3 regions of the Streptomyces sp. NPDC052910 genome follow, and region 3 is predicted to be linked to each of the others. Evidence: predicted binding sites of a transcription regulator. Region 3 holds the regulator's gene; each other region holds the start of a gene.
The links. Region 3 encodes HrcA, which represses chaperone genes, less so after heat shock. Its sites were predicted from a motif close to TTNGCACTCNGNNNNNCNGAGTGCNAA; they were not measured.
Positions count from the first base shown of each region.

Region 1: a site for HrcA is predicted at 1,835-1,861, ahead of groES (co-chaperone GroES). Genes of this name have one in related genera too.
Region 2: a site for HrcA is predicted at 2,429-2,455, ahead of groL (chaperonin GroEL). Genes of this name have one in related genera too.

Region 1 is NZ_JBVJJR010000005.1:338,711-345,333, forward strand. It holds gene groL (chaperonin GroEL) at 1-1,257, opposite strand, end outside; gene groES (co-chaperone GroES) at 1,377-1,685, opposite strand; gene ACZ6X9_RS20605 (polysaccharide deacetylase family protein) at 1,922-2,815, opposite strand; gene ACZ6X9_RS20610 (THUMP-like domain-containing protein) at 2,932-4,137, shown strand; gene ACZ6X9_RS20615 (Uma2 family endonuclease) at 4,180-4,812, shown strand; gene ACZ6X9_RS20620 (RHS repeat-associated core domain-containing protein) at 4,960-6,623, shown strand, end outside.
Region 2 is NZ_JBVJJR010000001.1:1,172,356-1,178,978, forward strand. It holds gene ACZ6X9_RS05015 (PTS transporter subunit EIIC) at 1-628, shown strand, start outside; gene groL (chaperonin GroEL) at 681-2,303, opposite strand; gene ACZ6X9_RS05025 (cold-shock protein) at 2,837-3,040, opposite strand; gene ACZ6X9_RS05030 (MoaD/ThiS family protein) at 3,470-3,745, opposite strand; gene thrC (threonine synthase) at 4,490-5,770, opposite strand; SAM riboswitch class I at 5,788-5,922, opposite strand; gene ACZ6X9_RS05040 (glucosyl-3-phosphoglycerate synthase) at 6,075-6,623, shown strand, end outside.
Region 3 is NZ_JBVJJR010000003.1:758,786-765,408, reverse strand. It holds gene hemW (radical SAM family heme chaperone HemW) at 1-771, shown strand, start outside; gene ACZ6X9_RS14465 (DUF3097 domain-containing protein) at 879-1,706, opposite strand; gene ACZ6X9_RS14460 (MBL fold metallo-hydrolase) at 1,740-2,492, opposite strand; gene hrcA (heat-inducible transcriptional repressor HrcA) at 2,712-3,728, shown strand; gene dnaJ (molecular chaperone DnaJ) at 3,729-4,865, shown strand; gene ACZ6X9_RS14445 (nitronate monooxygenase) at 5,038-6,075, shown strand; gene ACZ6X9_RS14440 (16S rRNA (uracil(1498)-N(3))-methyltransferase) at 6,072-6,623, shown strand, end outside.

The sequences.
Region 1 (6,623 bases), on a different contig from region 3:
CAGGGCGGAGCCACCACCGGAGACGATGCCCTCCTCGACCGCGGCGCGGGTCGCGGAGATGGCGTCCTCCAGACGGTGCTTCTTCTCCTTGAGCTCGACCTCGGTGGCCGCGCCGACGCGGATGACGCAGACGCCACCGGCGAGCTTGGCGAGGCGCTCCTGGAGCTTCTCGCGGTCCCAGTCCGAGTCGGTGGTCTCGATCTCGGCCTTGATCTGGGCCACGCGGCCGGCGACCTCGGAGGAGTCGCCCTTGCCGTCGACGATGGTGGTGTCGTCCTTGGTGACGGTCACGCGGCGGGCGGAACCGAGCACCTCGAGGCCGACCTGGTCGAGCTTGAGGCCGACCTCCTCGGCGACGACGGTGGCACCGGTGAGGGTGGCCATGTCGCCCAGCATCGCCTTGCGGCGGTCGCCGAAGCCGGGGGCCTTGACGGCGACGGCGTTGAACGTGCCGCGGATCTTGTTGACGACGAGGGTGGAGAGCGCCTCGCCCTCGACGTCCTCGGCGATGATCAGCAGCGGCTTGGAGCCACCGGCCTGGATGACCTTCTCCAGCAGCGGGAGCAGGTCGGCGATGGCGGAGATCTTGCCCTGGTGGATCAGGATGTACGGGTCGTCGAGGACGGCCTCCATACGCTCCTGGTCGGTGACCATGTACGGCGAGAGGTAGCCCTTGTCGAAGGCCATGCCCTCGGTGAAGTCGAGCTCCAGGCCGAAGGTGTTGGACTCCTCGACGGTGATGACACCGTCCTTGCCGACCTTGTCCATCGCCTCGGCGATGAGCTCGCCGACCTGCTTGTCCTGGGCGGACAGCGCGGCCACGGCGGCGATGTCGGACTTGGAGTCGATCGGGCGGGAGGTCGCGAGCAGCTCGTCGGAGACGGCCTTGACCGCGGCGTCGATGCCCTTCTTCAGGGCGGCCGGGGAGGCGCCGGCGGCGACGTTGCGCAGACCCTCGCGGACCAGGGCCTGGGCCAGCACGGTCGCGGTGGTGGTGCCGTCACCCGCGATGTCGTTGGTCTTGGTCGCCACCTCCTTGACGAGCTGGGCGCCCAGGTTCTCGTACGCGTCCTCCAGCTCGACCTCGCGCGCGATGGTGACGCCGTCGTTGGTGATGGTGGGGGCGCCGAACTTCTTGTCGATGACGACGTTGCGGCCCTTGGGGCCGATCGTCACCTTGACCGTGTCGGCAAGCTTGTTGACGCCGCGCTCGAGGGCGCGACGGGCGTCCTCGTCGAACTTCAGGGTCTTCGCCATGGGTTACGTATCCTTCGCCGTGTCTCTCAAACGAACTGCGCCCCCGGCGCCCGGTTGTTGGACGCGGGTACCAGGGGCACAGAACAAAAGCCTCGAGAATTCGAAAGCTTCGGGGTGAATTACTTCTCGATGATCGCGAGCACGTCGCGGGCCGAGAGGACGAGGTACTCGTCGCCGTTGTACTTCACCTCGGTGCCGCCGTACTTGCTGTAGAGCACGACGTCGCCGACCTTGACGTCGAGCGGCAGGCGCTCGCCGTTCTCGAATCGGCCCGGGCCCACGGCGAGGACGGCGCCCTCCTGGGGCTTCTCCTTCGCGGTGTCCGGGATGACCAGGCCAGAGGCCGTGGTCTGCTCGGCGTCCAGCGGCTGGACCACGATGCGGTCCTCGAGCGGCTTGATGGCAACCTTGGAGCTGGCGGTCGTCACGATCCGACCTCCCCCTTCGGAGATCTCACGGGGTCAATTGTCTGAGGTGGCGACCAGGTGGATCCGTCGTCGCGGGTGCCGGACCTGCCCGTCGCTGTGTTTGGCACTCACCGGTGGAGAGTGCCAACGGAGCCGAGACTATGACGCGCTTAGCACTCGGTCAAGCGGAGTGCCAATCTGCGGCCGCGCGCCGGGCGCTCCCGGCGCGTCGCGCGCCCCTCCGCCCGGCGCGCCGGTCAGACGTAGTCCTCCAGCCGCGCCACCGTGAAACCCTGCCGCTGGACGCTGCGCACCATGTTGGCGACCATCCGCGTCATGGTCGTGCCCTTGAGCTCGGCGGGACCGCGGAAGTGCGCGAGCACGATGTCACCGGGACGAAGCTTCCCCGCTTCCGCGTACCTCATGTCATTGATCTGCATCGTGGCCTGCCACAGCACGACGGCCTTCACCCCGCACGAGCCGGCCGCCGCCAGGGTGGCGTCGTTGTAGTTGCCGTACGGCGGACGGAACAGCTCCGGCCGCTTGCCGAACCGCTTCCTCAGCGTCTCCTGCTGCCCGCAGATCTCCCGCTTCTGGGCCTCGGCGGAGAGGGTGCGCAGGTTGGGGTGGGTGAGCGTGTGGTTGTGCACCCCGTTGCCGAGGGCGCGCAGCCTGTCGAAGTAGCCGTAGCCGCGCCCGGCGCGCGCGGCGCTGTCGGTGAGGAACATGCTGAACGGCAGCTTCAGGTCCTCGGCCATCCGGAGGAACGCCGGGTCCTTCTCGGCGCCGTCGTCGAAGGTCAGGAAGACGACCTTGTCCTTGGTCGGCACCCGGCGGACGATCTGCGGCACCGCGCCCTTGTGGTGCTCGGTGAGCCGGGAGGCGGGCGGGGCCGGGGGCGGGGCGAGCGGCTTGTCGAGCCCCCAGCGGCGGTACGCGGCGGGGTCGGCGGTGGTCCGCTTCTCCTTGGGCCGCTCCGTGGGCTTCGGCACCCCGGAGGCCGTACCGCCGCCTTCGTCCTTCTTGCCGTCCGATCCGGACGAGCACCCGGAGAGCAGCAGGGCGGCAGCGCAGAGCGGGACGAGGGCGAGACGGGCGGAGCCGCGTATTCGGCTTCGGAGGCGGTGTCGGCCGGTTCCAGACGGAGTCACAGGAACGATTCTTGTTCATCCGTTCGGTGGGCCGCACCGCGGAGGAGCCCGACGGGCGTGTGGTGCACGAGACCGCGGAGGAGCCCGACGGGTGTGCGGTGCACGAGAATGGAACCGTGCCCGCCCCGAACACCGACACCAGCGCCCCCGCCGCCGTCGACGCCTTCGCCGCGCTCCTCACCGACGAGGGCCGCCGGCTCCTGGAGGAGCTGCGCGACCACGACCCGGCCCGGGAGCTGGCCGTCGCGACGCGACTGCGCCGCGACCACCCCGCCGGACTGGTCTCCGCCGCCCTCGGGCAGGCGCGGCTGCGCCAGCGGGCGGTGGCGAAGTTCGGTACCGAGGACGCGTACCGCATGTACTTCACGCCCAACGGCGTCGAACAGGCCACCCGCACCTCCGTCGCCACGTACCGGGCCCGCCGCTTCGCGGACCTCGGCGTCCGCCGCCTGGCCGACCTCTGCTGCGGCGTCGGCGGCGACGCCATCGCCCTGGCCCGGGTCGGCATCGCCGTCCTCGCCGTCGACCGCGACCCGCTGACCTGCGCGGTGGCCCGGGCCAACGCGGCGGCCCTGGGCCTGTCGGACCTGATCGAGGTGCGCTGCGCGGACGTGACCGAGGTGGACGTCTCCGGGTACGACGCGGTCTTCGTCGACCCGGCGCGGCGGGGAGGCCGCGGCCGGATCTTCGATCCGGAGGCGTACTCCCCGCCCCTGTCCTGGGCGGTGGAGGCGGCCCGCACGGCCCCGCACGCCGCCCTGAAGATCGCTCCGGGCGTCCCGCACGAGGCGGTCCCCGAGGACGCCGAGGCGGAGTGGATCTCGGACGGCGGCGACGTGAAGGAAGCCGTCCTGTGGTTCGGCACCGCCCCGGGCGCCCGCCGCGCGACCCTCCTGCCGGCCGGCACCACCCTGACCGGCACCGGCCTCCCCGACCCCGCCGTCCGCCCGGTCGGCCGCTACCTCTACGAGCCGGACGGCGCGGTGATCCGCGCCCACCTCGTCGCGGACGTGGCGGACCGGCTCTCGGGCGGCCTGATCGACGAGACGATCGCCTACGTCACCTCCGACGAGCTCCGCCCCACCCCGTACGCGTCCGCCTACGAGATCACCGACGTCCTCCCCTTCAACCTCAAGAAGCTCAAGGCCCTCGTCCGGGAGCGCGGCGTCGGCGTGGCCGTCATCAAGAAGCGCGGCTCGGCGGTGGAGCCGGAGGAGCTCCGCAAGAAGCTGAAACTCGAGGGAGTGAACTCTTGTGTGATCGTCCTTACGCGGGTGGCGGGCGCCCCGACGATGCTGCTGGGGCAGCCGGTCCGGGCGTAGCCCCCGTGTGAGCGGCGAGCCGACGAAGGCGTAGGGGGCGCGATGGACGCCGATTCCCGCATCGAGCCGGTGGGCGAGTCGTGGGGGCAGGACCCCGTCGACCTGCTGATCGCGTTCGAGGAGGCGTCGGAGGCGCCGATCCGGCCGGAGTACGTCGAGGGGATGGTGATCGTGCCGCCTCGGCCGGACTACGCCCACGGCGTGGTGCGGCTCGGCATCTCCTGCCGGTTGCGCTCCGCGGGGGTTCGGTGGGCGGGGATGGGAATGGGCTTCCGCGCGGCCGCGGGCAAGGATGATGACGGCGGTACCCGCACCCTGGTCATCCCCGACTTCCACGTCCTCAAGCACCGGCCCACCGAGCGGGACGAGGCGTACTACGCGACCCACAAGGGCTGGTACCCGATGGGTCTGCTCGCCCTCGTCGGCGAGGTGACGTCCGACGGCCACGAGATGGACGCCGGCCCCAAGCACCGGGCCTACGCCGCCTCGGAGATCCCCGTCTACGTCCTCGTCAACCGGGAGGACGAGCGGGTGTACGTCCACTCGGAGCCCGGCGAGGACCCGCGGCGCCCGGGCCGGAGCCGCTACCGGACCACCACGAGCACCGAACTCGGCGGAAGGGTCGCCCTCCCGGACCCCTACCCCGTGCTGGACACCTCCGGCCTGCTTCCCTGACCTCAGCGGCCCCCGGCGCGGAAGCGGGCCCCGGTCACCCCAAACTCCCCCGCCTGCAAGCCGGTTGATGTGACGCCCACCCATCCCTAGAGTCGACCCGCTCGCCTGATACAGCAGAGGTGCCCGTATCCGTAGGGGGGTTCCGGGATGGGTGTCGTCCTGCCCGACAAGCTGGCGTTCGTCCTCGATCTGATCGGTGTCACCTGGCCGAACGTCGACGAGGACGACTACCGGGACATGGCCCGGTCGTTACGGAGCTTCGCCACCGACGTCGACACCGGGCGCGGGAACGCCCAAGTGGCGCTGAACCGCCTCCTGTCGACCAACAAGGGGCAGATGACGGAGGCGATCGACGCACACGTCCGCAAGCTCAACGGCAAGCACCTGCACAACCTCGCGGAGGCCGGACGGCTGCTGGCCGGTGGGCTGGACGCGGCGGCGGTGGTCGTGGCGGGCGCCAAGGGTGCGGCGATCGCGCAGTTGGTGGCGCTGGCGGCCGAGGTCGCCGCCGCGCAGGCGGCGGCACCGTTCACGCTCGGCTTCTCCGAACTCGGCGCGGTGAGCGGCGTGGCCGCCACCCGCACGGTGGTGAAGCGCCTGCTGAAGGAGGCCGCGGAAGCGGCGGCGCGGGAAGTCCTGTCGGTGGTCACCGGGCCGGTCTTCGCGGCGCTCGACGCGATGGCCACGGACCTCGTCGTCCAGGTGGTCTCCGACGGGCTGGGCGCGCGGGACGGCGTGGACCTCCGGCAGACCGCCCGGGCGGGCCGGGAGAACCTGCGCCTCGCGAGCGCCGACGGGCCCGGCGGCGGGCCCGGCGGCGGGCCCGGCGGCGGGCTCGTTCTGGCGAGCGCCGGGGGCGGCGCGGGCGGAGGCGGCGACCTTGTCTTCGACGAACACGAGCACAACACCTTCACCGGCAGCGTCCACGACCACTCCCGTCACCTGGGGGAGAAGGGCGGACACCACCTCGGCACCACCCGTCACCACTTCAACCGCACCCGGGGCCGCGGCTCTCTCGCCAAGGCGATCGAGGAGGCCGCCGAGAAGGCGCTGCGGTCCCTCGGCACGGCCCACGGCCAACTGCGGACGCACCTGGACGATGTCGGCAAGGGGCTGGCCGAGGCGGGACGGGCGCAGCGGAAGCAGGACCGGCACGTCCACGACACGTTCGCCCGGACGCACGGTCGTCCGGATGTCATCGGCTCGCCCACCGGGACCTCGGGGAGCACCGCCCGCACCCGCCCCACCGGCGCGGCCCGCGCCCAGACGGCGGAGCACCCGCGCCACAACTCCCGTTCCGAGCACGCCCGGTGCGTCAACGGCGACCCGGTCGACATGGCGACCGGCAGGATGGTGCTGCGTCAGACGGACGCCACGCTGCCCGCGTCCCCGCCGCTGGTCTTCCGGCGGACGACGGAGTCCGGTTACCGGGCGGGCCGGTGGTTCGGCCCGTCCTGGGCGAGCACGGTCGACCAGCGGCTGGAGACCGACGCCGCCGGGCTCGTCCTCGTCCTCGACGACGGTCTGCTGCTCGACTACCCGCACCCCGGCCCGGGCGGGCGCTCGCTGCCCGTCGAAGGCCCCCGGTGGCCGCTGGAGGAGCGGCCCGGGGAAGACGGCTACGTCGTCTCGGACCCGCTCACCGGCCGCACCTGGCACTTCACCCGCTTCGGCACCGGCCTCGCCCTGCTCCGCCGCCTCACCGACCGCAACGGCAACGGCGTCACCTTCGAGTACACGCAGGACGGCGCCCCGGCCGCGATCACCCACGACGGTGGCCCCCGTGTCCGCGTCACCGTCTCCGGCGGCCG
Region 2 (6,623 bases), on a different contig from region 3:
GTACGGACTGATGTGGGCGGCGGGTCAAGCGTCAAGCGCCGTGGGGCAGTTCGCGGACTGGCTGCTGTCGCACGGCGGCGCCGTGGCCGGGTTCGTGCTCGGCGGGCTGTTCCTGCCGCTGGTGATGCTGGGGCTGCATCAGGCGCTGATCCCGGTGCACGCCACACTGATCGCCGAGCGGGGCAGTACGGTCCTGCTGCCGATCCTCGCCATGGCGGGCGCGGGCCAGGTGGGGGCGGCGGTCGCCGTCTACCTGCGGCTGCCGGGTGACGTCTCGGTGCGGCGGACGGTGCGTTCGGCCCTCCCTGCCGGGCTGCTGGGCGTCGGCGAGCCACTGGTCTACGGGGTCTCGCTGCCGCTGGGGCGGCCCTTCGTGACGGCGTGTGTCGGGGGCGCCTTCGGCGGCGGGTTCGTGGGGTTCATGGCGCAGGGCGGGGGCGGCACGGTGGGCGCGACGGCGATCGGGCCGTCCGGCTGGGCCCTGTTCCCGCTGCTCAGGGGGGATCAGGGGTCGGTCGAGGCGGTGGTGGTGTACGCGGCGGGGCTGCTGGTCGGGTACGCGGCCGGCTTCCTCGCCACGTACTTCTTCGGCTTCCCCCGGAAACGCCCGAGGGCGGCATCCCCGTGATGGGGATGCCGCCCTCGGTCCGTCTGCCTCAGGACTGACGAGCCGGGTCGGCTCAGAAGTCCATCTCGCCACCGGGCATGCCGCCCGGAGCGGCCGCGGCGGCCTTCTCCGGCTTGTCGGCGATGACGGCCTCGGTGGTGAGGAAGAGCGCCGCGATGGAGGCGGCGTTCTGCAGGGCGGAGCGGGTGACCTTCGCCGGGTCGATGATGCCCTCGGCGATCATGTCGACGTACTCGCCGGTCGCGGCGTTGAGGCCGTGGCCGACGGTCAGGTTGCGGACCTTCTCCACGACGACGCCGCCCTCGAGACCACCGTTGACGGCGATCTGCTTGAGCGGGGCCTCCAGGGCCAGCTTGACGGCGTTGGCACCGGTGGCCTCGTCGCCCTCGAGCTCCAGCTTCTCGAACACCTGGGAGGCCTGGAGCAGGGCCACGCCACCACCGGCGACGATGCCCTCCTCGACAGCCGCCTTCGCGTTGCGAACGGCGTCCTCGATGCGGTGCTTGCGCTCCTTGAGCTCGACCTCGGTCGCGGCACCGGCCTTGATGACGGCCACGCCGCCGGCCAGCTTCGCGAGGCGCTCCTGGAGCTTCTCGCGGTCGTAGTCCGAGTCGCTGTTCTCGATCTCGGCGCGGATCTGGTTGACGCGGCCCTGGACCTGGTCGCTGTCACCGGCACCGTCGACGATGGTCGTCTCGTCCTTGGTGATGACGACCTTGCGGGCGCGGCCGAGCAGGTCGAGACCGGCGTTCTCCAGCTTGAGGCCGACCTCCTCGGAGATGACCGTGCCACCGGTGAGGATGGCGATGTCGCCGAGCATGGCCTTGCGGCGGTCGCCGAAGCCCGGGGCCTTGACGGCGACGGACTTGAAGGTGCCGCGGATCTTGTTGACCACCAGGGTCGACAGGGCCTCGCCCTCGACGTCCTCGGCGATGATCAGCAGCGGCTTGCCGGACTGCATGACCTTCTCGAGGAGCGGCAGCAGGTCCTTGACCGAGCTGATCTTCGAGTTGACGATCAGGATGTACGGGTCGTCGAGCGACGCCTCCATACGCTCCATGTCGGTGGCGAAGTACGCCGAGATGTAGCCCTTGTCGAAGCGCATACCCTCGGTGAGCTCCAGCTCCAGACCGAAGGTCTGGGACTCCTCGACGGTGATGACGCCTTCCTTGCCGACCTTGTCCATCGCCTCGGCGATGAGCTCGCCGATCTGCGTGTCGGCGGCGGAGATGGAGGCCGTGGAGGCGATCTGCTCCTTGGTCTCCACGTCCTTCGCCTGCTCCAGGAGGGCGGCGGAGACGGCCTCGACGGCCTTCTCGATACCGCGCTTCAGGGCCATGGGGTTGGCGCCGGCGGCCACGTTGCGCAGACCCTCACGGACCAGCGCCTGGGCGAGGACGGTCGCGGTCGTCGTGCCGTCACCGGCGACGTCGTCCGTCTTCTTCGCGACCTCCTTGACCAGCTCGGCGCCGATCTTCTCGTACGGGTCCTCCAGCTCGATCTCCTTGGCGATGGAGACACCATCGTTGGTGATCGTGGGGGCGCCCCACTTCTTCTCAAGGACGACGTTGCGGCCCTTGGGGCCGAGGGTGACCTTGACGGCGTCGGCGAGCTGGTTCATACCGCGCTCAAGGCCGCGCCGCGCCTCCTCGTCGAACGCGATGATCTTGGCCATGTGAAGTGGTCCTCCCGGACTGGGGGTGGATTGCTCCGGACCGCGCAGGCGCCCGCGACGGACGGCCCGCGTGCTCGGCGGTTCCTTGCCCCGCCGGACTCACGGACCTCACCGACGGTCCAAGTCTGTCACTCTCACTCGGAGAGTGCTAAGCCAATGATTAGCACTCGGCACCTCCGAGTGCAAGCGTCCCTCCGAAGACCGAGGTCATCCCCGGGCCTTCTCAGGGTCCTCCCGGAGACCCGTCCGGGACGCCCCGGAGACCCTGCCCATCCGGACCCCGGCGCACTCCCCCGGCCGACGACTCTTACCGGGTCTTGCCGGGTCCTGCCAGGTCCTGCCGGGTCCTACCGACCCAGCCGGCCCTGCCGGACTCGCCCGCCTTGCCCGCGCCCGCCCGCCGCGGCCCGGCCGCCGCACCGCCGCCACCGCCACCGCTACCGCCTCCGCCCGTACAACAGCATGAAGGGGCCCGCGCCTCCCGGCGCGGGCCCCTTCGACAGACTGAGCGATCGGTGGTCGATGCGCCGCGGTCAGGCGGTCACCCTCACCATGTCGGCCTGAGGTCCCTTCTGGCCCTGCGAGATCTCGAACTCGACTCGCTGCCCCTCTTCCAGGGTGCGGTAGCCGTCCATCTGAATCGCGCTGTAGTGGACGAAAACATCCGCACCACCGTCGACCGCGATGAAGCCGTACCCCTTCTCCGCGTTGAACCACTTGACGGTGCCCTGAGCCATGCCTAACTCCCCTATTACTGGCCCTTGCGCAGGACCGCACTTCGCGGACCCGGGTCAGACCTCACCCCTTGTGACACCTAGGGGTGTGCGCCGGAACGCGTCGACCGCGGCTGAATGTATCTGCACGGATGCCGTCTGCAACAGGTCAGACGGACGAGAAATACCGGCACCGCCGAGGGGCGATAACCGGCCAACTGGGGAGGTTCCAGGGCAAGTCGGGCCGGACATACGCCGGCCAACCCGACAATTCGCGCACGTAATTGCTGCGCAACTTGACGGGTTCTCATATGCGTTCGGCTCTGACACCGAAGAGGGAACGTCCCAACTGTATCGCGGTTCAACAGACGGAATCGCCCCGTCCGCTTAACGGCCGGGGCGATTCCCGATTCGGGCGCGGCGCGCGGCTTCCGCCGTCGCGGGCGCGGGCGTTCAGCCGCCCGCCACCGCCGGGATGATCGACACGCCCGCGCCGTCCGGCGTCGCCGCGGCCAGACCGCCCTCGAAGCGGACGTCGTCGTCGTTGACGTACACGTTGACGAAGCGGCGCAGCTTGCCGGCGTCGTCGAGGAGGCGCCGGGCGATCCCCGGGTGGTTCTTCTCCAGGTCGCCGATCACCTCGGAGAGAGTGGAGCCCTGGGCGGGGACTTCGGCTCGGCCGCCGGTGTAGGTGCGGAGGATGGTGGGGATGCGGACGGTGACGCTCATGGGGCTGCCTTTCCAATCGGCTGACTGATGATCGGTCGTTCGTTCGTTGATTCGTTCAGGAGTGCTGTTTCCATGCGGCACGCGTCGCGCCCGGCCGGGAGGGAGACGCCCCACCCCCGCCCTTTCACCGTTTCCCGCAGGGGCTCCGCCCCCGCACCCCCCACCGGCGCGCCCTCACGGGCGGCGCCCATTCCACGCGAGGGGGCCGTTCGGCCGAGCGCGCCCAGGGCGCGGCCTTACGCCCTGAGCGCGGACGCCGTTCCCCGTGCTTGAGCGGACCCCGGCCCGGACGGCCGGCCCGCGCCTCGGCGGCGGGGCGAACCCGGCCCCGGGGCGCCGGGGCCCAGGCCCGCACGCTCCACGCGAGCCCCGCCCCCACGCCGAAACCCAGGGCACAGCCCCGAATCCCCCGAAGGCCGGGGGCCCGACTCCCGCGCCCTTCGGCACGGGCCCGGCCCGATGGCCGGGTCCCGGAACGCCCGGCCCCGCACCTCGGCGCGTAGGGTCGCGGTCCCGCACGCTCACCGTGGGCGCACAGCGAACGCCGGGGCCGGGGCCGGGGGCGCGACCCGGTCGCCGGGCAGGAACGGACCCGCAGCCCCGCCCTCGAACCCAGGGGCACAACCCGGGCCTCGGGGGCCGGGGGCGCAGCCCCGAACGCCCAGGGCCTCCCCGCGGGGGGTGCGGGGGCACAGCCCCCGCGAGAAACGGTGAAAGGGTGGGATTGGGGCGAACCCCCGCCCCCTACCCCAGCCCCGCCTCCCGGAAGGCCCCAAGGCTCGGCCGGATGACCGCCGAAGGCCCCGCCGCCACCGCGTCGAGCGTCTTCAGTCCGTCCCCCGTGTTCAGCACCACCGTCGTCAACGACGGATCCAGCGCCCCGGCCTCCAGCAGCTTCCGGGTGACGCCCACCGTCACGCCGCCCGCCGTCTCGGCGAAGACGCCCTCCGTCCGGGCGAGCAGCCGGATCGCGTCCACGATCTCCGGGTCGGTGACGTCCTCGACCGCTCCGCCCGTACGCCGCGCGATGTCGAGCACGTACGGCCCGTCGGCCGGGTTCCCGATGGCCAGGGACTTCGCGATGGTGTCGGGCTTGACGGGACGCACCACGTCCTGGCCGTCCTTGAAGGCGCGGGAGACCGGCGAACACCCCTCCGCCTGGGCGCCGAAGATCCGGTAGGGGCGGTCCTCGACCAGTCCGAGGGAGATGAGCTCCTTCAGCCCCTTGTCGATCTTCGTGAGCTGGGAGCCGGAGGCGACGGGGACGACGAGCTGGTCGGGCAGCCGCCAGCCGAGCTGTTCGCAGATCTCGTAGGCGAGGGTCTTGGATCCTTCGCCGTAGTAGGGGCGGAGGTTGACGTTGACGAAGCCCCAGCCCTCGCCCAGCGGATCGCCGATGAGCTCGGAGCAGAAGCGGTTGACGTCGTCGTACGTCCCCTCGATGCCGACGAGGTCGCCGCCGTAGACGGCGGCCATGACGACCTTGCCGGCCTCCAGGTCGTGCGGGATGAAGACGCAGGACCGGAAGCCGGCGCGGGCCGCCGCCGCGCCCACCGCGCCCGCCAGGTTGCCGGTCGAGGAGCAGGAGAGCGTGGTGAAGCCGAAGGCGCGGGCGGCCTCCACCGCGACGGCGACGACGCGGTCCTTGAAGGAGTGCGTGGGGTTGCCGGAGTCGTCCTTAACGTGGAGTTCGCCGGTGACGCCGAGCTCGCGGGCGAGGTTGTCGGCGCGGACGAGCCGGGTGAGGCCGGGCTCCAGGTTGGGCCGGGAGGCGACGTCGGCGGGGACGGGCAGCAGCGGCGCGTACCGCCAGATGTTCGCGGGTCCGGATTCGATACGGCGCCGCAGCCCCTCGGGGTCGCCGAGCGGCAGCTCGTAGGCGACCTCCAGCGGACCGAAGCAGGAGGCGCAGGCGAAGACCGGTCCGAGCGGGACGCGCTCGCCGCACTCGCGGCAGGACAGCGCGACGGCGGGACCGAAAGAAGCGGCGGCGGAAGTGGCGCGTTCGACGGCTTGCACAGCCATGGAGGCGAGGCCCTTTCTCCTCATCTTCCCCGTGGCGAACCTCGCCACGAGACGGAATTGGCACCTTCCCCGCCGGGAGCCTCACGAGGAGACCGGCTGGAGGGTTGCCGGGGCTTCAACGGGCCGTGTCCCTCTGCCCCTCTGGATGAGCGGTATGGCACTGGGCGCGGCCCAGGCGTTTGTGCGCGCGGCACCCCCGACATACGGGCGTGCTCCGCGTTGTTCAAGACTGTAACGGAAGGTGCGGCGTGGCGAGAGGGCCAGTCCGCACCGCGAGACGGACCAGAAGCGAGGAGTCGTTCACGTGCTGGAAGAGGTGGAGCGCTGGCTGTCCCGGCGGTCCTGGACCGCGGCGGACCGCCCGCTCGACCGGCTGCTCGCCGCGAAGCGCGAGACGGGCACCACGGTCAGCGTCGTCCTGCCCGCGCTGAACGAGGAGGCCACGGTCGGGGACATCGTCGCCGCGATCCGCCGCGACCTGATGACCGAGGACGTGCCGCTCGTCGACGAGCTGGTGGTCCTCGACTCCGGTTCGACGGACGGCACGGCGGCGGCCGCCCGGGCGGCCGGGGCCCGGGTCGAGCACCGGGACGCCGTGCTCCCCGGGCTGCCCGCGGTTCCCGGCAAGGGCGAGGTGCTGTGGCGGTCCCTGCTGGTCACCTCAGGCGACGTCGTCTGCTTCGTCGACGCCGACCTGCGCGACTTCTCGTCCGCCTTCGTCTCCGGCATCGTCGGCCCGCTGCTGACCGACCCGGACGTGGCCTTCGTCAAGGCGATGTACGACCGTCCGCTGGGCGAGGCGGCCGGCCAGGGCGGCCGGGTCACCGAGCTGGTCGCCCGTCCGCTGCTCAAC
Region 3 (6,623 bases):
TTCGGCATGCAGAGCGCCCGGCAGCACGTCCTGAAGATCCTCGACCGCACGCACACCCCCGGCCGCCCCGAGGCGTGCGTCGCCGAGGCCCGCGCCGCCGGCTTCGACCACGTCAACCTCGACCTGATCTACGGCACCCCCGGCGAGAGCGACGACGACTGGCGCGCCTCGCTGGACGCCGCCATCGCCGCCGGCCCCGACCACGTCTCGGCCTACGCCCTGATCGTCGAGGAGGGCACACAACTGGCCCGCCGCATCCGCCGCGGCGAGGTGCCCATGACCGACGACGACGTCCACGCCGACCGTTACCTGATCGCCGAGGAGCGGCTGGCGGCCGCGGGCTTCTCCTGGTACGAGGTCTCCAACTGGGCCACCACGGACGCCGGCCGCTGCCGCCACAACGAGCTGTACTGGCGGGGCGCCGACTGGTGGGGGGCGGGGCCCGGTGCCCACTCGCACGTCGGGGGGGTGCGGTGGTGGAACGTCAAGCATCCGGGCGCCTACGCGCAGGCCCTCGTCGAGGGGCGGTCGCCCGGGGCGGGGCGGGAGATCCTGGCCGAGGAGGACCGGCGGGTCGAGCGCATCCTGCTCGAACTGCGGCTGGTGGACGGGTGTCCGCTGTCGCTGCTCAAGCCGGCGGGTCTCGCGGCGGCCGAGAAGGCTCTCGCCGACGGGCTGCTCCAGCGGGAGCCGTACGCGGCGGGTCGGGCGGTGCTGACGTTGCGGGGGCGGTTGCTCGCCGATGCGGTGGTGCGGGATCTGGTGGACTGAGCCCCGGTCCCGCCCCTTCGCCGTTTCCTGGGGGCTGCGCCCCCACCCCCCTTGTCGCGGCTCCGCCGCTCGTCCTCAAGCGCCGGACGGGCTGGAACAGGGGCGGGTCAGGGGCAGGTCACAAAGTCGATCAGTTCCTCGACCCTGCCGAGCAGCTCCGGCTCCAGGTCCTTGTAGGACCGCACGGCCCCCAGGATCCGCTGCCACGCCGCCCCGGTATTCGTCGGCCAGCCCAGCGCCCGGCAGACGCCCGTCTTCCAGTCCTGCCCCCGCGGCACCCGCGGCCACCCCGCGATCCCCACGGACGACGGCTTCACCGCCTCCCACACGTCCACATACGGATGCCCGACGACGAGCACGTGCTCGCCCGTCACCTCCGCCGCGATGCGCGACTCCTTCGACCCCGGCACGAGGTGGTCGACCAGGACGCCCAGCCGCGCGTCCGGCCCGGGGGCGAAGTCGCGGACGATGGACGGGAGGTCGTCGACGCCCTCCAGGTACTCGACGACGACGCCCTCGATGCGGAGGTCGTCGCCCCAGACGCGCTCCACGAGCTCCGCGTCGTGCCGTCCCTCGACGTAGATCCGGCCGGCCCGTGCCACCCGGGCGCGGGCGCCGGGGACGGCGATCGAGCCGGAGGCGGTACGGGCCGAGGCGGACGGTGTGCGCGGCGCCGCGGAGGGGCGGACGAGGGTGACGACGCGGCCCTCCAGCAGGAAGCCGCGCGGCTCCAGCGGGAAGACGCGGTGCTTGCCGAAGCGGTCCTCCAGGGTCACGGTCGGCCCCTGTGCGGTCTTCTCGCAGCGGACCACCGCCCCGCAGAAGCCGGTCGTGACCTCCTCCACCACCAGGTCCGGCTCGGCCGGTACCTCCGGGACGGGGGCGCTCCGCTTCCACGGAGGGGTCAGGTCGGGGTCGTACTGTCTGCTGCGCACGCGCAGACGATAGGAAAAACCCGCCCTTCCGGCCTACGACACGCCGAAGCGCCGTGCCAGCGCGTTGCGTTGCTCACGGACAAACCGGGCGTCGACCGCCGCGCCGTGCCCCGGTACGTACACCGCGTCCGGCCCGCCGAGGGCCAGCATCCGGTCCAGCGCCGCCGGCCAGGCCGCCGGGGTGGCGTCCCGCCCGGCCTGCGGCTCGCCGGACTCCTCGACGAGGTCGCCGCAGAAGACGACGTCCGGCGCCCCGGAGCCGCCCGGCACCAGGACGGCCAGGTCGTACCGGCTGTGCGCGGCCCCCAGGACCACCAGCCGGATCCGCCGGCCGTCGCCCAGGCCGAGCTCAAGCTCGTCGGCGACCTCGTGGGACGGGACCACCAGGCGTTCCACGGCCTCGTCGGCGTCCCGCGGGTCCACCCCTTGCCGGACCGCGTCCTCCCGTACCTCCCCGGCCCCCGCCGTCAGGGACGCGGCGAGCCCCGCCGCGCCGTACACCGCCGCGTCAGGGAAGGCCGCCGTGCCCAGCACATGGTCGAAGTGGTCGTGGGTGAGTGCGATGTGCGTCACGGGCAGCCCGAGGAGCTCCCGCACCTCGCGCTCGATCTCCGCGCCCTCACGGAGCGTCGAGCCCGTGTCCACGACCAGGACGCCCGCCTCCCCGGCGACCGCCCCCGTCGTCGCGTCCCAGCCCGCCAGCCTGCGCCGGAGCACCCCCGGCGCGAGCCGTTCCCAGCGCGCCCCCGTGTGCTGCTCCTGGTCCGTTCCTCCGTGGTTTCCCATGCCGGGAACCTAACGCGCGCGCGGTACGGTGACCCGTCCGGAGGCGCACGCGGCACGGGCACGCGGCGCGACTGCCTTGCCGTGGTCGTGGTGGGCCGCCGTACACTGACGTGTGGGGTTTGGCACTCGTGACCTTTGAGTGCCAGGCACGAGACCCGGGTAAGACCCCGGGAGGACCCCGCGAGACGGCTGGACCCGCTGGACTGGAGGTGTGCGCGGATGCTGAGCGAACGCAGGCTCAAGGTCTTGCGTGCCATCGTCCAGGACTACGTGGGCACCGAGGAGCCCGTCGGCTCCAAGGCCCTCACCGAGCGTCACCACCTCGGCGTGTCCCCGGCGACGGTGCGCAACGACATGGCGGTGCTGGAGGAGGAGGGCTTCATCGCCCAGCCCCACACCAGCGCCGGCCGGATCCCCACCGACAAGGGCTACCGCCTCTTCGTCGACCGGCTGGCGGGCGTCAAGCCGCTGTCGGCCGCCGAGCGGCGCGCCATCCAGAACTTCCTGGACGGCGCGGTCGACCTGGACGACGTGGTGGCCCGCACGGTGCGGCTGCTGGCGCAGTTGACCCGGCAGGTGGCGGTCGTGCAGTACCCGTCGCTGACCCGGTCGACCGTCCGGCACGTGGAGCTGCTGCCGCTCGCCCCCGCGCGGGTGATGCTGGTGCTGATCACGGACACCGGGCGGGTCGAGCAGCGGATGGTCGACTGCCCGGCCCCGGTCGGCGAGGTGGCGCTGGCGGACCTGCGGGCGCGGCTCAACAGCCGCGTCGTGGGCCGGCGGTTCACGGATGTGCCGCAGTTGGTGCAGGACCTTCCCGAATCCTTCGAACAGGACGACCGCGGAACCGTTTCGACGGTGCTGGCCGTCCTGCTGGAAACCCTGGTCGAGGAGACCGAGGAACGGCTGATGATCGGCGGCACCGCCAATCTCACCCGCTTCGGGCACGACTTCCCGCTGACGATCCGGCCCGTGCTGGAGGCGTTGGAGGAGCAGGTCGTCCTCCTCAAGCTGCTCGGCGAGGCCACGGACTCGGGCATGACGGTCCGCATCGGTCACGAGAACGCCCACGAGGGGCTGAACTCCACATCCGTCGTCGCCGTCGGCTACGGTTCGGGCGACGAAGCCGTCGCCAAACTCGGCGTGGTCGGACCGACCCGCATGGATTACCCCGGAACGATGGGAGCGGTACGCGCAGTGGCACGTTACGTCGGACAGATCCTGGCGGAGTCGTAAGTGGCCACGGACTACTACGCGGTCCTGGGCGTACGGCGCGATGCCTCGCAGGACGAGATCAAGAAGGCCTTCCGCCGCCTCGCCCGCGAGCTGCACCCGGACGTCAATCCGGACCCCAAGACGCAGGAGCGGTTCAAGGAGATCAACGCCGCTTACGAGGTGCTCTCGGACCCGCAGAAGAAGCAGGTCTACGACCTCGGCGGCGACCCGCTCTCGTCGTCGGGCGGTGGCGGCGGCGCCGGCGGCTTCGGCGCCGGCTTCGGCAACTTCTCCGACATCATGGACGCCTTCTTCGGCCAGGCGTCGCAGCGCGGCCCGCGCTCGCGCACCCGCCGGGGCCAGGACGCCATGATCCGGCTGGAAGTCGACCTGGACGAGGCGACGTTCGGCACGACCAAGGAGATCCAGGTCGACACGGCCGTCGTCTGCACCACGTGCAGCGGCGAGGGCGCCGCCCCCGGCACCTCCGCGCAGACCTGTGACATGTGCCGCGGCCGCGGCGAGGTCTCGCAGGTCACCCGCTCGTTCCTGGGCCAGGTCATGACCTCCCGCCCGTGCCCGCAGTGCCAGGGCTTCGGCACGGTCGTGCCGACCCCGTGCCCGGAGTGCGCCGGCGACGGCCGTGTCCGGTCCCGCCGGACGCTGACGGTCAAGATCCCCGCCGGTGTCGACAACGGCACCCGCATCCAGCTCGCCGGCGAGGGCGAGGTCGGCCCCGGCGGGGGCCCGGCCGGCGACCTCTACGTCGAGATCCACGAGAAGCAGCACCCGGTCTTCCAGCGGCGCGGTGACGACCTGCACTGCACGGTCACCATCCCGATGACCGCGGCGGCGCTGGGCACCAAGGTGCCGCTGGAGACGCTGGACGGCCTGGAGGAGATCGACATCCGGCCCGGCACCCAGTCCGGCCAGGCCATCCCGCTCCACCAGCGCGGTGTCACGCACCTGCGCGGCGGCGGGCGCGGCGACCTCGTCGTCCACGTCGAGGTGACGACCCCCGGCAAGCTCGACGCCCAGCAGGAGGAGCTGCTCCGGCAGCTTGCCAAGCTGCGGGGCGAGGAGCGGCCGACGGGCGAGTTCAAGCCGGGGCAGCAGGGGCTGTTCTCCCGGCTGAAGGACGCGTTCAACGGGCGTTAGCCGATCGGCCGGATCCGGGGCGCCCGTGCGCGCCCGGGTTCGGTTCGGCGCGGCCACGAGGGCGTGACACGATGTGGTCATGGCCTTTGAATCCGTTGCGGAATCCGTAGGGGAACCCGTTGGGGACACCGCGTTGACCGGCCTGTTCCGGCTCCCGGTCGTCCAGGCCCCGATGGCGGGCGGCGGCTCCTGCCCGCCGCTCGCCGCGGCCGTCTCCGAGGCCGGCGGCCTCGGCTTCCTCGCCGCCGGCTACAAGACGCCGGCCGCGATGTACGAGGAGATCAAGCAGCTCCGCGCTCTGACGTCCCGGCCCTTCGGCGTCAACCTCTTCATGCCGCAGCCGCCCGCCGCGGACCCCGCGGCCGTAGAGGTCTACGCCGAACAGCTCGCGGGCGAGGCCACCTGGTACGACGTGCCCCTGGGCGACTGGGACCGCGCCGCCGACGACGCGTACGAGGCCAAGCTCGCCACCCTGCTCGACGACCCGGTCCCGGTCGTCTCGTTCACCTTCGGCTGCCCGTCCGCCGAGGACCTCGCGGCCCTCGCCGCGACCGGCACCGTCACGATCGTGACCGTCACCTCCGCCGCCGAGGCCCGGGCCGCGTGGCAGGCGGGCGCCGCCGCGCTCTGCGTCCAGGGCGTCGAGGCCGGCGGCCACCAGGGCACCCACCACGACGACCCCCGGCTGGACGGCACCGGGGCCGGCTCCGGACTGCTCGCGCTGCTCACCGAGGTCCGCGAGGCGGTTCCGCTGCCGCTGATCGCCGCGGGCGGGCTGATGCGCGGCGCCCAGATAGCGGCCGTGCTGGCCGCGGGCGCCTGTGCCGCGCAGCTCGGCACGGCGTTCCTCGCGTGCCCCGAGTCCGGCGCGAGCGAGCTGCACAAACGGGCGCTGACCGACCCGGTGTTCACCGGTACCGAGCTGACCCGCGCCTTCTCCGGCCGCCCGGCCCGCGGGCTGGTGAACCGATTCATCCGGGAACACGGCCCCTACGCCCCCGCCGCCTACCCCCAGGTCCACTACCTGACGGCCGGCCTGCGCAAGGCCGCCGCCGCGGCGGGCGACCCGCAGGCCGTCAACCTGTGGGCCGGCCAGGGCCACCGCCTGGCCCGCGACCTCCCGGCGGCCCGCCTCGTCGAGGTCCTGACCGACGAACTCGACGCGGCCCGCGCGTCCTTGACAGCACCATCGCGAGGGAGCGACTCATGACAGCGCCGGTCTTCCTGGTCGAGGAGGACTCCCTCACGGGCGTCTTCCCCGGCACCGTCTTCCCCCTCGACGGCCCCGAGGGCCGGCACGCCGTCTCCGTCCGCCGGCTGCGCGTCGGCGAGGACATCGTCCTGACGGACGGCCGGGGCACCGGCGCGCACGGCACGGTGGCCGCCGTCAGCGGCAAGGACCACCTCGACGTCGCCGTCACCTCCGTCCGCTCCGAGCCGCTGCCCCAGCCGCGGATCACCGTCGTCCAGGCCCTCCCCAAGGGCGACCGCGGCGAACTCGCCGTCGAGACCATGACGGAGACCGGCGTCGACGCGATCGTCCCCTGGGCCGCCTCGCGCTGCGTCACCCAGTGGAAGGGCGACCGCGGCCTGAAGTCCCTCGGCAAGTGGCGCGCGACGGCGAGAGAGGCCGGCAAGCAGTCCCGCCGCCTGCGCTTCCCCGACGTCACCGACCTCATGACGACGCGCCAGGTCGCCGGCCTCCTCGCCGACGCGGCCTTCGCCGCCGTCCTCCACGAGGAGGGCAGCACCCCCCTG